DNA from 2 places in the Methylovorus sp. SPW-M1 genome. Region 2 is predicted to be linked to the other one. Evidence: predicted binding sites of a transcription regulator. Region 2 holds the regulator's gene; the other holds the start of a gene.
What was found. The regulator sigma-54, encoded in region 2, starts transcription at its own class of promoters, with help from an activator protein. The targets are predictions, from matches to a motif close to TGGCACNNTTCCTGCT.

Region 1 (6,417 bases), 600 kb from region 2:
TAGCGCACTTGCAGACGGTTGTTTGGCTTCTACGCCGAGCTCTTGCGCGCTTTGTTGCAGGAAGTGCTTGACCAGCAGAGGCACATCCTCACGACGCTCGCGCAAGGGCGGCAGACGCAGGCGTATCACATTCAGCCGGTGGAACAAGTCTTCACGGAACAGGCCGAGCTTCACGCGCTCCTCCAGATCCTGGTGAGTGGCGGCAATGATGCGCACATTAACCTTGACGGGTTGATGCCCGCCGACGCGATAAAACTGGCCATCGCACAACACGCGCAGCAAGCGCGTTTGCAGATCAGAAGGCATGTCGCCAATTTCATCCAGAAACAGGGTGCCGCCATCGGCTTGTTCAAAGCGGCCGCGTCGTGCTGCCTGCGCGCCGGTGAAGGCGCCGCGTTCATGGCCGAACAGCTCGGACTCCAGCAGATCCTTGGGGATGGCTGCCGTGTTGATCGCGATAAAGGGTTTGTCTGCGCGCGGACTATGCCGATGCAGGGCGCTGGCAACCAGCTCTTTGCCGGTGCCTGATTCGCCATTAATGAGTACGGTGGCATGCGAGCGGCTCAAGCGGCCAATGGCACGGAATACCTCCTGCATGGCAGGGGCCTGGCCAATGATTTCCGGTGTCGCTTCTGGTGTAACGGCTTCCGTGGCCTGACGCATGCTTTCTTCAACGGCGCGCCGGATGATCTCAATCGCCTGATCTACATCAAAAGGCTTGGCCAGATATTCAAAAGCGCCACCCTGAAATGCCGCAACGGCACTTTCGAGATCGGAGTATGCCGTCATGATGATGACAGGAATCTCAGGCAGGCGTTTTTTTACCTCATCGAGGAAGTCGAGGCCAGAACCGTTGGGCATGCGAATGTCGCTGACAATCACTTGTGGTTCTTCCCGGGTCAGCGCATTGAGTGCCTCGGGCACGGAGGCGAAGGTCTTGAAATCCATGTCGGTGCGCGCCAGCGCTTTTTCAAAGACCCAGCGTATCGATTTGTCGTCGTCAATAATCCAGATTGGTTTCATAGCTTGCCTGTGTGTTTAAAATCGTTCATGTGTTCTACGTGAGTTTACTGCTTGGCAATAAAGCCTTTCATGGCGGTCGTTTCGATGGGTAGCAGAATGGTGAAGCAGGTTTTGCCTGGTTCACTCTCGCATTCAATCATGCCGTGATGCTGGGTGATGAATGTCTGTGCCAGCGTCAGCCCGAGGCCGGAGCCACCTTCGCGGCCTGAGACTAGTGGATAAAAAATGCGATCGCGGATATCAGGAGGAATGCCAGGGCCGTTGTCGATAATTTGCAGGCGTATCGCTACCCGGTAGCGTTTCTTGGCTAACGTTACCTGCCGTTCGGCGCGGGTGCGTAGTGTGATCTGCCCGGTGCCCTGCATGGCCTGTGCAGCATTGCGGGCGATGTTCAGCACGGCTTGTATCAGTTTCTCACGATCGCCAATCAGCTCGGGCAGGCTGGTGTCGTAATCGCGCTTGACCATAATGGCTTTGGGTGACTCCGCCAGCAACAGGCTGCGCACGCGTTCCAGCACCTCATGAATATTCGTGGGTTCGTACTTAGGCACGCGGTGCGGCACCAGCAAGCGATCCATCAGTGACTGCAGGCGATCCGCCTCTTTGATGATGACCTGGGTGTATTCGCGCAAATTGACCTGTGGCAGTTCATGCTCCAGCAATTGTGCCGCCCCGCGCAGCCCGCCCAGCGGATTACGGATCTCGTGGGCGAGATTGCGTAACAACTCAGCGTTCGCTTGCTGCTGGATGAGCATGCGTTCCTCGCGCGCAATGCGCAGTTGCTGATCCATCTGCTGGAACTCAAGTACCAGGCAGGCCGGATTCACATCCACCGGGGTCACCGTGCAAGTGACAGCGACAGAACTTTGGCGCATGGTGGTGATGAGAAACTCATGTTCGCGAAATGGACTGCGATTGCTGATCGCATTTTCCACGGCCGAGTGCAGGATTTCGCATTCAGGAAATACCTGAAAAATATCCAGCCCGGTAATCTGTTTGGCGCTTAATGCAAACAGGATTTCAGCCCCCGGATTGGCATATATGACCTTGCGGGAATCATCCAGCAGGATGACGGCAGTGGCGAGATGTTCGAGACCAGCGAATGTCGGAGGAATAATATGTACCATGGCAGTGGTTAAGCAAAAGCCAGGCCAGAGCATGGCGTTAAGGCGGTGAAAAAGCGTTGCATAAGATTGACCTTAAGGATGTTGAATCTGCATCTTTAAAACGCAACACCATGAAACTTCAGCTTATTTCATGCCATTGAGCTCTTTTTGCAGCAGCTTTACATTGTTTTCGTGCGTGTCGACATCGGCTTTCAGCCGGCGCATTTTTTCTTCGAATTTTGTGACGTTTCTCAAGGTCTTGCCATCGGCAGTGCGATACACCTCGGGGTTCGCGCTGCCTTCGTTATAAGCTTGCCTTGCTTCTTCCAGCGCTTTTTTCTCAGTGGCGAGTTCATCCTGCAAAATCTGCCGGCGGGTATCATCCCGGCGGGTTTGCGTGCTCCTGTCTACCTTGGGAAAGTCCGAAGGCGTAGGCGTTCTTGCCCGCTCTTTTTTGCCTGAGGGCACGGGCAAGGCATTGTCGCCTTTCAGGAAAAGCTGGCAATTCTTGTAGAGGGTCCGCGTTTTAGCGTCCGTGAATGTCGGTTGGCCAGACTCATCAACGCATTTATAGATATCGGCCGCTTGCACCGTCAATCCAGCTAGCAAGCCGCAACACAGCAATAGAAATTTCATGCATTGAGTTTAGATGAGAAGCCATCGGGTGGCAACGCGCGTCAGTTAACAGGTGCGCAAGAGTGGCAGGCAATAAAAAAGGCGGGTTGCCCCGCCTTTTTTAACATGCTGTGATTAGCAGCTGTAGTACATGGCGAACTCGATAGGATGCGGTGTCATGCGCATTCTGGTGACTTCCTCCATCTTCAATGCGATGTAGCTGTCGATCCAGTCATCGGAGAACACACCACCACGGGTGAGGAACTCGCGATCCTTGTCCAGATATTCCAGTGCTTGTTCCAGGGAGGAGCAAACGGTTGGGATCGCTGCATCTTCCTCAGGAGGCAGATGGTAGAGATCCTTGGTTGCTGGCTCACCTGGGTGAATCTTGTTCTGTACGCCGTCCAGACCGGCCATCAGCAGGGCGCTGAATGCCAGGTATGGGTTGGCAGTAGGATCAGGGAAGCGAGCTTCAACGCGGCGAGCCTTGTCGGAATGCACGAAAGGAATACGGATGGAAGCCGAACGGTTCTTGGCAGAGTAAGCCAGCTTAACTGGAGCTTCAAAGCCTGGAACCAGACGCTTGTAGGAGTTGGTGCCTGGATTGGTGATCGCATTCAGCGCGCGAGCGTGCTTGATGATGCCGCCGATGTAGTACAGGGCGAACTCGGACAGGCCAGCGTAGCCGTTGCCTGCGAACAGGTTCTTGCCATCTTTCCATACGGATTGGTGCACGTGCATGCCGGAACCGTTGTCGCCAACGATAGGCTTAGGCATGAAGGTGGCGGTTTTGCCGTAAGCGTGAGCGGTGTTCAGTACCACGTACTTCAGCAATTGCGTCCAGTCGGCACGTTGTACCAGAGTGCTGAACTTGGTGCCGATTTCACATTGACCAGCCGTTGCCACTTCGTGGTGGTGCACTTCAACAGGCACGCCCATGTTTTCAAGGGCGATGACCATGGCAGAGCGCAGATCCTGGAAGGAATCGACTGGAGGTACTGGGAAGTAGCCGCCCTTTACGCCAGGACGGTGACCGGTGTTGCCGCTTTCGAACTTCTCGCCAGATGCCCATGCACCTTCTTCGGAGTTGATCTTGACGGAACAGCCTTCCATGCCGGCATTCCACTGGATGGAGTCGAAAATGAAAAATTCGGGTTCTGGACCGAAGTAGGCGGTGTCACCCAGACCGCTGGACTTCAGGTAAGCCTCAGCGCGTTTTGCCAAGCTGCGTGGGCAACGGTCGTAGCCCTTGCCGTCGGTAGGATCTACCACGTCACAGCTCAGAATCAGTGTAGGTTCGTCCATGAATGGATCGATATTGGCAGTCTCAGGATCAGGCATCAGTTGCATGTCGGAAGCTTGAATACCTTTCCAGCCGGCGATAGATGAACCGTCGAATGCGTGGCCTTCGGTAAATTTGCTTTCATCGAACGCTGAGATGGGTACAGTTACGTGCTGTTCTTTACCTCTGGTATCGGTGAAACGGAAATCAACAAACTTGATGTCATTTTCCTTCACCATTTTCATTACGTCGGCTACCGCCATTTCATTCTCCTAAAACGTAAAAGCGTAAATTAAGTAATCAAACCCCATGGTTTGATAGAAAAACTGCTGAATGTATCTAGCAGGAAACGTGCCATCGGAAACCCCGAGATTCTCATTTTCACATAATCACTTAGAAAAGAGAATAAAAAAGCGGGGCACCGAATTCGGGCGATCGATAGGGCAAATGCACCAAATTGGTGCTTTTGGCTCAGGTCGCAAAATTCTCGCTATACTTCGGGGTAAATCTACAAAATAATCGAGTGCACCATGGAAACTATCAATCAAATATTACAAAAAGCCAAGCAGCGCGCTCAGGTAAACAATTTGCCTTATGCAGGCGCTCTGACGCCAGAGGAAGCCCAGCAGCTGATGGCATCCGCTCCGGGCGCCTGTCTGGTAGATGTAAGAAGCCGCGCCGAGCTTGAGCTGGTGGGGCGCGTTCCTCAGGCATTGAGCATTGAGTGGGCATTTTATCCCGGCATGGTAGCCAACCCTGATTTTGCTGCGCATCTGGACAAGCAGGTGGATCGCGAAGCGCTGGTGATGTTTTTGTGCCGCACGGGTGGCCGTTCGCACAATGCGGCAGTGCTGGCTAACTCCATGGGGTACACCGAGGCTTACAACGTATTGGAAGGTTTCGAAGGCGCTACCGATCCGCAAACGGGTCAGCGTGGCAAGATTAATGGCTGGAAAGCGGCTGGCCTGCCCTGGACGAATAGCTAAAATACAGACAGGGTCGTGATGATGGATCGTTATGCCGTGATCGGCAACCCGGTCGAGCACAGCAAGTCGCCGCTGATACACCACATGTTTGCCGAGCAAACCTCGCAGCAGCTTGAGTACGGCCGTGTGCTGGCTCCCCTTGATGCGTTCATTGAGACCGTGCAGGCCATGCGGGCCCAAGGCTATAAAGGCGCCAACGTTACGGTGCCATTCAAGCTGCAGGCATATGCCCTGGCAACGCAGCTGACCGAGCGTGCCCATGATGCCGGTGCCGTTAATACTCTGATGTTTCAGGGCGAGCACATCATTGGCGATAACACCGATGGCGCTGGCCTGGTACGGGATATTCAGCACAACCTGGCGATTCCCTTGCACGGCAAGCGCGTGCTGTTGATCGGGGCTGGCGGTGCTGCCGAAGGCGTGTTGCATCCCATTCTGGCCCAGCAGCCTGCTCTGCTGGTCGTTGCCAATCGTACGCTGGACAAGGCACTTGCCATGGTGCGCAAAGTGGAAGCGCAGGGCGAGCTGCTGTATGTCTCGGTACAGGCGCTGGCCTTTGAAGATCTGCCGGGCCAGGCGTTTGATGTGGTCGTGAATGCCACTTCTGCCGGATTGACCGACTCTAAGTTACCCTTGCCGCCCACCATGTTTGCGGCAGGATCCCTGGCTTACGACATGATGTATGGTCGGGAGACCCCCTTCATGGCCTTTGCCCGCACGCATGGGGCTGAGCATGTGGTGGATGGCCTCGGCATGCTGATTGAGCAGGCCGCCGAATCGTTTTATCTGTGGCGCCAGGTGCGGCCTGATACCGCCCCCGTGATTGCACATTTCAAATCATGACATGGCGCCAATGGATATGGCGCGGCCTCTTGGCCTTGCTGCTGCTGATCGTGTTGTATCAGCTCTGGATATTCCTGCATATCTGCTGGTGGGTGCAGCACAATCCGGATAGCAGTGCTTTCATGCGCGATCGCCTGGAATTGCTGCAGGAAGATAAACCCGGTGCCGAGTTGCGGCATCAGTGGGTGCCTTACAGCCAGATATCCATCCATCTGAAACGGGCGGTAATCGCCGCCGAGGATTCCCGGTTTGTCGAGCATGAAGGCTTTGATTGGGATGGTATCCAGAAGGCTTATGAGAAAAACCTGAAAAAAGGCCGTATCGTGGCGGGTGGCTCTACCATCAGCCAGCAGCTTTCCAAAAATCTGTTTCTGTCGACGCGCCGCACACCCTGGCGCAAACTGGAAGAAGCCATGATCACGCTCATGCTGGAAAAAATGATGAGCAAGCGGCGTATCTATGAGATTTACCTGAATGTGATTGAGTGGGGAAATGGCGTATTTGGTGCCGAAGCCGCTGCAAGGTATTACTTTCATACTTCTGCAAAAGGCCTGACAGCACC
Region 2 (9,662 bases):
GGATGGTGACCGGCAGGTCCTTCATGGCCTCGGCCACACTGCGATAGGCAGAAAACTGTTCTTCTTCGCCCGGCATCTCGCGCCGGTTCATGAACAGAAACTCGGTACGGTAGAGGCCGATGCCGGTCGCTCCCGCTGCCCTGGCATGGCTGACGTCTTCCGGCACTTCAATGTTGGCATGCAGTTCAATGCTGGTGCCATCCAGCGTCACCGCCTTGGTGAGCTTGAGGCGTTTCAGCTTTTGCTGCTCGATTTCCCATTGTTCCTGCCGCAGCTTGTATTCGGCCAGGGTGTCCTTGTCCGGATTGACAATGACCACGCCCTGGTTGCCATCGACGATGATCAGCTCGCCATCGCGTACTAGCGTGCGTGCCCGTTGCAAGGCAACGATGGAGGGAATATTGAGGCTGCGCGCCAGAATCGCCGTATGCGACGTAGCACCGCCGACATCGGTGATGAAGGCAGCAAACTGGTGCTGCTTGAACTGAATGGCATCGGCCGGGGAAAGATCATGCGCCACCAGAATGATGGCGCTCTCCTGCGAGCGTAGCGGCACCTGACTTGGGTGCCCGAGCAGCACCTTGATAATCCGCTCGACGACCTGAATCACATCCTGTTTGCGCTCGCGCAGGTATTCGTCTTCAAATTTCTCGAACTGGGCAACCAGGTCTTCCATCTGCTGCTTCAGCGCCCATTCGGCATTGCAGCCTTCCGCCTTAATCATCTGCTTGGGCGTTTCAGACAGCGCGTGATCCTGCAGGATCATCAGATGCGTGCTGATAAAGGCGCTAAGCTCAGGCGGTGCTTTTTCCGGCAGCAGGCGGCGCACGGTTTCCAGGTCGTGCTTAACGGTTTTTACTGCTTTGTCAAAACGGGTGATCTCGTCGGCAATCAGGGCCTTGGGCACCTGAAAATGCACCACTTCAAGCAAGGCATGTGAGACGAGATGGGCATGGCCGATGGCAATGCCGCTGGACACGCCAACGCCGTGGATGGAAAAACTGACTTTGGAAGCGGGGCTGGGGGCGGCCACGATGAATTTATTCCGGTTCGCCAAACTTGCCCGAGATCAGGGTCACCAGCGCCTGCATGGCGGCCTCTTCATCGGCACCATTGGTTTCCAACACGATCTTGCTGCCTTTGCTGGCGGCCAGCATCATCACACCCATGATGCTCTTGGCATTGACTCTTCTACCGTTGCGCTCGATCCAGATTTCACTGCCAAACTGGCTGGCGGTTTGCGTCAGCTTGGTAGATGCGCGTGCGTGCAGGCCGAGCTTGTTGATGATTTCTATTTCTTGTTTAGTCATGATGCTTGCATGCTTCCTCAGTAAAATGGATAACGCCTTCGCTACCCCCGCTCAATGCTTTTTGTACCAATAGCTGAATATCCCCGTTGCGGTACGTCAGTGTGCGCACCAGCATGGGCAGGTTCACCCCGGCGACACCTTCCACCCGTCCCGGCTTCAGCAATTTGCCCACCATATTACATGGGGTTGCGCCGTAAATGTCCGAGAGGATGAGCACGCCATTGCCTTCATCCAGTTCATCCACCAGTTGCTGCGCCTGTGGCAGCATGGCGGCCGGATCATCGTGGGTGCCTATGCCCAGTTGCTTGAGCAGTGGCGGGCGTGTGCCCATCACATGGCTGGCGCAATGTATCAGGCTCTCACCCAATGTGCCGTGCGCAATAATCAGTATACCTATCATGAAAGCGTCCTGTTGCCGGGGCCCGGCATCGTGAATTTAAACAAGCCTGTCTACTCTAGCTCGCGGTGCCTGATCAGCACTTTTTGTTGTTTGTCCTTGAAATACTGGCTCAGCTGCTCGACGAAAAACACCGAGCGATGCTGACCGCCAGTGCAGCCGATAGCGACGGTCAGGTAGCTGCGATGATCGCCATCAAAGCAGGGCAGCCAGCGCTCTACATAGCCGCGTATATCCTGCAGCATCTCAAGCGCCATGGGCTGTTGCCGCAAAAAGTCCTGTACCGGGGCATCCTTGCCTGTGAGCGGGCGCAATACCGGGTCGTAATGGGGGTTGGGCAGGCAGCGCACGTCAAACACAAAGTCGGCATCCAGCGGTATGCCATGCTTGAAGCCGAAGGAGACAAACAACAGCGTCATGCCGGTGCTTTGCTGCACGACAAAATCGCGCACCCAGTTGCGCAGGGTGTTGGCGCTGAGGTTGCTGGTGTCGATGCGATGATCCAGATTTACTAGCCGGTTCAGTAGCTGCCGTTCGTATTCTATGCTTTCGGCCAGCGTGGTTTTTTCATCGCTGAGCGGGTGACGGCGCCGCGTTTCGCTGAAGCGCTTGACCAGGGTTTCGGCGTTGGACTCCAGGTAAAGCACCTGCACCGAGATGCCTTTGTCGCGCAGTGCCTGGATGTTTTCCGGCAAGGTTTCCAGCGCTGCGCTGCGGGTGTCTATGCTGATCGCCACGCGTTGCTGGGTGGCAGGTGCCAGATGTTCGGATATCTGCGGCAGCAGGGTGGCGGGCAGATTGTCTATGCAATAAAAACCGGCGTCTTCCAGGGCGCGCAGCACAATGCTTTTGCCCGAGCCGGAAAGGCCAGTGACGATGATGAGCCGCATGTTGCTGGTGGCCACGCTTAGCTCTCCACTTGCTGCTGGCGCTTCATGGCTTTGCTCATCTCGCGATGCTGGCGCTGCATGAACTGCTTGGTGCCGTTAATGCCGCGCAGTAACAGCATGTGGTTGCGCACGGCGACTTCGACCAGCACCGCAATATTGCGGCCGGCGGCCACGGGAATCATGACTTTGGGGATTTTCACGCCCAGTATTTTTTCGTGATGCGATTTGATCTTGAGCCTGTCCAGCAGTTGCGGCGCCAGGGTATCGGCCATCTCAAGCTGAATGATGAGGTCGAGCGGTTTGGTAGGCTTGACGGCGTTGTCACCAAACAGGGCACGGATGTTGAGGATGCCGAGGCCACGCACTTCAAGGAAGTCCTGCAGGATAGGGGGGCAGCGCCCTTCAAGCCGGTCCGGCGCAATGCGGTAGAAATCGACAATATCATCCGCCACCAGACGATGTCCGCGCGAAATCAGTTCCAGCGCGAGCTCGCTTTTACCAATGGCCGGGTTGCCCTTGATCAGGATGCCAAAGCCTTGTACTTCAATGAAAACACCATGGGAGCTCTCTGATTCGGCGACGGCTTGCGCCAGATAATGGCTCAAGACATCCATCAGTCCCGGGCTGCGCATGGGGGAAGTGAACAAGGGGGTTTGAAAATCATCCGAGGCTGCATTCAGCTCGGCGGGTGGTTTTTCACCATTGGCGACAACAACGGCGGCCAGGTCGGTGGAAAACAGATTGTGGATGGCTTTCTTGAGCTCTGGCTTGGGCAGGCTGCGCAAGTAATCCATCTCGGCACAGCCCAACACCTGCACGCGGTTGGGGTGTACAAAATTCAGGTGCCCGATCAGTGCCAGAGAGGGCTTGGTCACCGTTTCACTGGTGAGCAGGTTTTCGCCGCCATTCAGCCCGGAAACCCAGGTGAGCTTGAGATTGCGGCGCATATCCCGGTAAAGCTGTGCAACACTGATGGTAGCCATATGATTACCTTATGTTCGGCAGGGACAAGGCAACTGGCGGTATGTAAGACAACACGCCTTTGCCTTGTCCCCGGTTAGACCTTTATTCCGCAGCCGCCTGGTGCTTGAGGGCACCGTTGGCCTTGTGATGGTCGCTTACTTTTTCCTTGTGCTTCAGAACCTGGCGATCCAGCTTGTCAGCCAGCGCGTCAATCGCGCCGTACATGTTTTCACCGCTGCTTTCGGCATGGATATCGTGACCCGGCACATGAATGGTGGCTTCCACTTTCTGCGCCAGCTTCTCTACGCTCATGGTGACTTTGACGTCAATCACATGGTCGAAGTGGTTACTCACGCGCTCAAGCTTGCTCTGCACATATTCGCGCAGGGCTGGGGTAACGTCGAGATGGTGTCCGGTGAGATGCAGGTTCATGATTTACTCCTTCAGGTAAAACGCAGATCAAAGCGATCTGCGCTGGTTGGCCGCGGGTATCTGCAAAGACTCGCGGTATTTGGCAATGGTGCGACGAGCAACCACGATGCCCTGTTTACCCAGGATATCCGTGATCTGGTTATCCGACAGCGGCTTTTTCGGGTTCTCTTCGCTGACCATTTGTTTGATCAGGGCGCGTATGGCAGTGGCGGAACAAGCGCCCCCGGATTCGGTAGCCACATGGCTGCCAAAGAAATATTTAAGCTCGTAAACTCCGCGTGGGGTGAGCATGTACTTGCGCGTGGTGACGCGTGAAACCGTGGATTCGTGCAGGCCCAGCTCATCGGCAATCTCGCGCAGCACCAGGGGGCGCATGGCGACCTCGCCGTGCTCAAAGAAATTGCGCTGGCGATCCACAATCGCCTGAGAAACGCGCAGGATGGTGGAGAAACGCTGCTGGATGTTCTTGATCATCCACTTGGCTTCCTGCATCTGGCTCATCAGGTATTGGCTCGAGCTTTCGCGGTTGCGCTTGAGGATGCCGGCATACAGCTGGTTGATGCGCAGCTTGGGCACGACTTCGTCGTTCAGATGGGCCAGCCAGACACCTTTGATTTTCTTGACCACGATTTCATGCTGAATGTAATGATCAGACGTGATTTTGCTGAATTCACCACCTGGGCGGGGATTGAGTTGCAGCACCAGCTGTTGCACTTCGCGCAATACGTCATCGTCGCAGGCCAGCAATTTTTTCAGTTTTGCGTAATCGCGGGCTGCCAGCAGGGGCAAGTGCGTTTCGGCAACCTTGATGGCGAGATCCACATAAGGCGTATCTGGTGGCAAGGCGCGCAATTGCAAGGACAGGCACTCGGCCAGGTTGCGCGCACCTATGCCGGGTGGGTCCAGATTCTGGATATGCTTGAGCGCCGTCTGCAACTCCAGCATGTCGATTTCGAGTTCCGGCGGCAGCATCTCGGCCAGCTCTTCCAGCGACTGCTCCAGATAACCGTCGTCGGTAATGGTATCGACCAGCAGCATGGACAAGGTCTGGTCGCGCTCGGACAGTGGCAACAGCTTGAGCTGACCTAGCAGATGATCGCGCAGGCTGAGGCTGACCGCTTCCTGGTAGCTGAAATCATTGTCATCGTCATTGCCGGAGCTGCTGTCTTCCCAGCGGTTACTGCCGCTGCTGCTGCCGAATTCAAAATAGTCATCGCCACCAAATTCATCCTGGCGGGGAGCTTCCTCCGGTGTAGCGGCCACGCTGGGCTCAGGGGCTACTGGCGCCGCAATGAAGTTGTCGGGGATTTCCAGCGGTTCTTCGATCTTGTCGGCGCGTTCCAGCAATGGATTCGCCTGCAGCAGGGTTTCCAGCTCCTGATTGAGCTCCTGCGTGGATAGCTGCAACAAACGGATGGACTGCTGCAGTTGCGGAGTCAGCGCCAGGTGTTGCGAAAATTTGAGTTGTAAGCTTTGCTTCATACGTGGGGGCCGCCAAATGTGTGCTTAGAGGCGGAAGTCCTTACCAAGATACACTTCTCTTACGCTATCGTTGTGAATAATTTCGCTGGGCTTGCCTGCCGCGAAGACGCGTCCTTCATTGACGATATAGGCGCGGTCGCAAATACCTAATGTTTCCCGCACGTTGTGGTCGGTGATCAGCACGCCAATATTGCGTTCGGTCAAAAAGCGGATGATCTTCTGAATGTCCAGCACGGCGATGGGGTCGATGCCGGCAAATGGCTCATCCAGCAGAATGAAGCTGGGGTTGGTGGCCAGGCAGCGGGCGATTTCAACGCGGCGGCGTTCACCGCCGGACAGGCTGACCGCCATGCTGTTGCGGATATGCGTGATATGCAGTTCCTGCAGCAGCGATTCCAGCTGGTTCTCCATTTGTTCTGGCGCCAGTTTCTGCAACTCCAGAATCGCCATGATGTTTTCGGCCACCGTCATCTTGCGGAAAATCGAGGGCTCCTGCGGCAGATAAGCCAAACCCAGGCGCGCACGACGGTGTATGGGCAGACGGCTCAGATCCTTGCCATCCAGCAGAATGCGCCCATCATCCAGGGCCACCAGACCTACCATCATGTAAAAGCTGGTGGTCTTGCCTGCGCCGTTAGGGCCCAGCAAGCCCACCACTTCGCCGCTATTGAGTTGCAGCGAAATATCCTGCACCACCGTGCGGGATTTATATTTCTTGCGCAGACCTTCTACGATTAATTGGCTCATGTTTACTCAGGTATATCGTGTTGCACGCCAGACTGACGGATTGTCAGCATGGCAGGTTAATTGGCCGTCGCGCCATCGGTGCCAGCCGGTTTTTTCTTGGGCTGAATAACGGCACGTACACGCCCGGTCGGCGTGGCAGGCGTTGCTGCCTGGCTGCCACCGCCAATCACCTCGGCATATTCGGCATTGGCGTCATACATGATGTAGTCACCATGCACGATGTCGTCGCCTTTTTTAACCCAGGCCTTGGTGTAGAGCTGTACCTTGTCCATACGTCCATCGTACTCGATACGTTGACCGCTGCCTTCCATATATTCGTTTTTACCTTCCATTTTTTGCTTGAAGGTGGAAGGCGTCTGCGGATTGCCGTAGGTGGTGCTGTGCTGAAAGCCTTCTTTGTCTTCGCGTACCACCAGTTTGTCGCCACGGATGATCAGCGTTCCCTGGGTGAGGATTACATTGCCGGTGTAGATGCTGGTCTTTTTGGCATCATTCACGGTGACGGCATCTGCTTCCAGATTGATGGGCTTGTCCTTGTCCGCCTTTTCGGCGTGTGCAGGCAGGCAGGCCATCATCAAAAGTAGCGGCAAAAAGCTACGGGGCAGGGTTGTCATATTTTCTCCGAATCCGGGCTTGGTTATTGGTACTGGTACTTCGTTTCGCCTGTGCTGCCTGTTTTTTAGCGGGGCTGGCGCTGGGCTTGGCATTTTTCTGTGGTGCCGCCTTGCTGGCTTTCGCTGGCGTGCTGGCCGGGGCTTTGCCAGCGGCTTTTTTTGTCACGCTGGGCGAAAGGTAATGCGCCCGCACGCGGCCACGCAGGTTGACGGTCTGGTTTTTCTTGTTGAATACCATACCGTTGGCATGAATCACCGTTTCCGGTGCCTGAGTGATCACCACAGGTTTGTCTGTCACGGCCACTTCCTGCTTGGGGAACATCTTGAGGTACTGGGTACGTACCATCATTTCCCCTTTATCCTTGGATGCCTGCCGAATGACGATCACATTATCCATGAATTCCACGGTCTCGCCATCGCTGGAGACGTTGCCGCGCTGGCCTTCAATCTGCGTGTAAGGCTTGTTGACGGCATACTGCGTAAACCGGGGCCGTTCAAGTTCGGTGGTGTCATCATCCGGGTAATGCTTCATCTTTACCGCTGCCAGCACATAGGCCAGCGCACCGTTCACATTGGTCCGTGTCGTGACAAAGTTGTCCAGAATGTAATCCGGGTCATGGCGCAAATTGGCATCCGGCCGCCGCTCGGGTGGCTGGACACTGCGATCTATCCAGAACGTGAGCAGCGCCAGCAGGGCGAGCAGCACGAGCGGAAACACGACGGTTGGACGTCCCAATATCAATCCTTACTTCAGGAACCGGGCCATCTGTGCGTCAAAGGTGCCTTGTGCTTTCATCAGCAGTTCGCACACTTCGCGCACGGCACCGTGGCCCGCGGGGCGGCTGGTGATGTAATGCGCATACTCTTTCACCAGCGGCATGGCATGCGGCACGGTAATGCCGAGGCCACCATAACGAATCGGGGGGATATCAATGACATCATCGCCCATGAAGGCGCATTCTTCGCGGCTGAATCCAAATTGCGCGCGGACTTCATCAAAGGAGGCCAGCTTGTCGTCCACCCCCTGATGAAAATGCAGAATGCCGACATTGGCGGCGCGCTTGACCACGACCTGGGATGTGCGGCCAGTAACGATCGCCATATGCACGCCGGTGGCTTTCAGCAATTTCATGCCCAGGCCATCATGCGAATGGAAAAATTTGTATTCCTGACCGTCGTCGCCCAGTCCAAGGCCGCCGTCGGTCATGACGCCGTCGACATCGAATACCACGAGTTTGATGCGCTTGGCGCGTTCTTCTACGGACAACAATTCAAACCACCTTTGCAATAAGAAGATCGTGCATATTCAATGCCCCGATCAGGGTTCCCTGCTGATCGGTGACCAACAGGCTGGTAATTTTTTTCTGCTCCATGATGGCAACCGCATCGACTGCCAGTTGCTCAGGGCGGATTTGCTGCGGCGATGTGTGCATCACATCGCGCATGTAGGTGCTGTTTATGTCCACGGCATTCTCGAACGCCCGGCGCAAATCGCCATCGGTAAATACCCCAACGGCATGCTGCTCTGCATCAACAATCGCTGTCATGCCAAGGCCTTTGCGTGACATTTCCAGCAAGCCTTCTTTCAGGCTGGCTTCAACTCCCACGCTGGGGATGGCATCGCCTGTGCGCATCACGTCGCGCACATGCAGCAACAATTTGCGGCCCAGCGTACCCCCGGGGTGCGACAAGGCGAATTCCTCGGCAGAAAATCCGCGCTGGTCCATGACGGCAATCGCCAGTGCATCGCCCAGTGCCAGCGAGGCGGTGGTGCTGGCGGTAGGCGCCAGCGCCAGCGGGCATGCTTCTTCGGTAACGTGGGCATCCAGGCTCACATCTGCCGCTTTCGCCAGCGTTGATTGCGGATGGCCGGTGATGCTGATCAGCCGCGCGCCCATGCGCTTCAATGTGGGCAGTATCACGCGTAACTCATCTGCCTCGCCGGAGTTGGACAGGGCAATGACCACATCCTTGCCGGTAATCATGCCCAGGTCGCCATGGCTCGCCTCAGCGGGATGGACGAAAAAAGCAGGTGTACCTGTACTGGCAAACGTGGCGGCGATTTTGTTTCCGATATGACCGGATTTGCCCATGCCGGTCACCACAATGCGACCCTGGCATTGTAAAATGAGTTCGACGGCACGCGTGAAGCTGTCATCCAGCCTGCGGGCTAGTGCTTCCACCTCGCGTGCTTCAATTAACAGGACTTCCCTTGCCAGATCAATCGGCGTTTTGCTTGCACCGATTTTTCGTATTTTTGATGGTTCCATACCCGGCAAGTATAAAAGGGAATGTCCGACGAATAAAGGATTTATACGTAATCCGTGCCGACTTTTGATAAAGTCGGCATAAATTTTGCCTGTAGGTTTTTTCAAGGGGAGGCGTGCATGAAAAGGGTTGTGTCTGAGGATCAAGCCAGCTGCCGGAAGATATCGATTGACCGTCTATGCATGACGGTCGGCCTTGTCTGCTTTCTCTTGTCTTCCACTCCAGACAGACCTCTTTAAATGTTGAGTTCCTTCAAAGCTATTTTAATGCACGATACCTTACCCGCTATTCTGATCCTGCTTACCAGCTCGGTGCTGGCTGTTGCCCTGTTTCGTGCTTTGCGCCTGCCGGCCATGTTGGCTTACTTCCTGGTTGGGCTGGCCCTGGGGCCGCATACCTTCGGTATTTTGCCGGATACGGAAGCCAATCGTGAGCTGGCCGAGTTCGGTATTGTATTTCTGATGTTCAGTATCGGGCTGGAGTTCAGCTTGGCCCAGTTGTATGCCATGCGCAAAACCGTGCTCGGCCTCGGCGGCATGCAGGTGCTGCTGACCATGCT

Region 1: the regulator sigma-54 is predicted to act here: its motif matches at 2,162-2,177, upstream of glnL (nitrogen regulation protein NR(II)).

The regions. Positions count from the first base shown of each region.
Region 1 covers NZ_CM132626.1:448,439-454,855, forward strand. The annotation lists gene ntrC (nitrogen regulation protein NR(I)) at 1-1,023, opposite strand, end outside; gene glnL (nitrogen regulation protein NR(II)) at 1,068-2,150, opposite strand; gene ACWWD9_RS02035 (DUF4124 domain-containing protein) at 2,274-2,765, opposite strand; gene glnA (type I glutamate--ammonia ligase) at 2,880-4,289, opposite strand; gene ACWWD9_RS02045 (rhodanese-like domain-containing protein) at 4,557-5,012, shown strand; gene aroE (shikimate dehydrogenase) at 5,031-5,855, shown strand; gene mtgA (monofunctional biosynthetic peptidoglycan transglycosylase) at 5,852-6,417, shown strand, end outside.
Region 2 covers NZ_CM132626.1:2,802,461-2,812,122, reverse strand. The annotation lists gene ptsP (phosphoenolpyruvate--protein phosphotransferase) at 1-1,033, opposite strand, end outside; gene ACWWD9_RS13380 (HPr family phosphocarrier protein) at 1,041-1,310, opposite strand; gene ACWWD9_RS13375 (PTS sugar transporter subunit IIA) at 1,303-1,710, opposite strand; gene rapZ (RNase adapter RapZ) at 1,761-2,597, opposite strand; gene hprK (HPr(Ser) kinase/phosphatase) at 2,615-3,580, opposite strand; gene hpf (ribosome hibernation-promoting factor, HPF/YfiA family) at 3,663-3,992, opposite strand; gene ACWWD9_RS13355 (RNA polymerase factor sigma-54) at 4,020-5,474, opposite strand; gene lptB (LPS export ABC transporter ATP-binding protein) at 5,499-6,221, opposite strand; gene lptA (lipopolysaccharide transport periplasmic protein LptA) at 6,278-6,835, opposite strand; gene lptC (LPS export ABC transporter periplasmic protein LptC) at 6,816-7,571, opposite strand; gene ACWWD9_RS13335 (KdsC family phosphatase) at 7,581-8,105, opposite strand; gene ACWWD9_RS13330 (KpsF/GutQ family sugar-phosphate isomerase) at 8,107-9,105, opposite strand; gene ACWWD9_RS13325 (cation:proton antiporter) at 9,370-9,662, shown strand, end outside.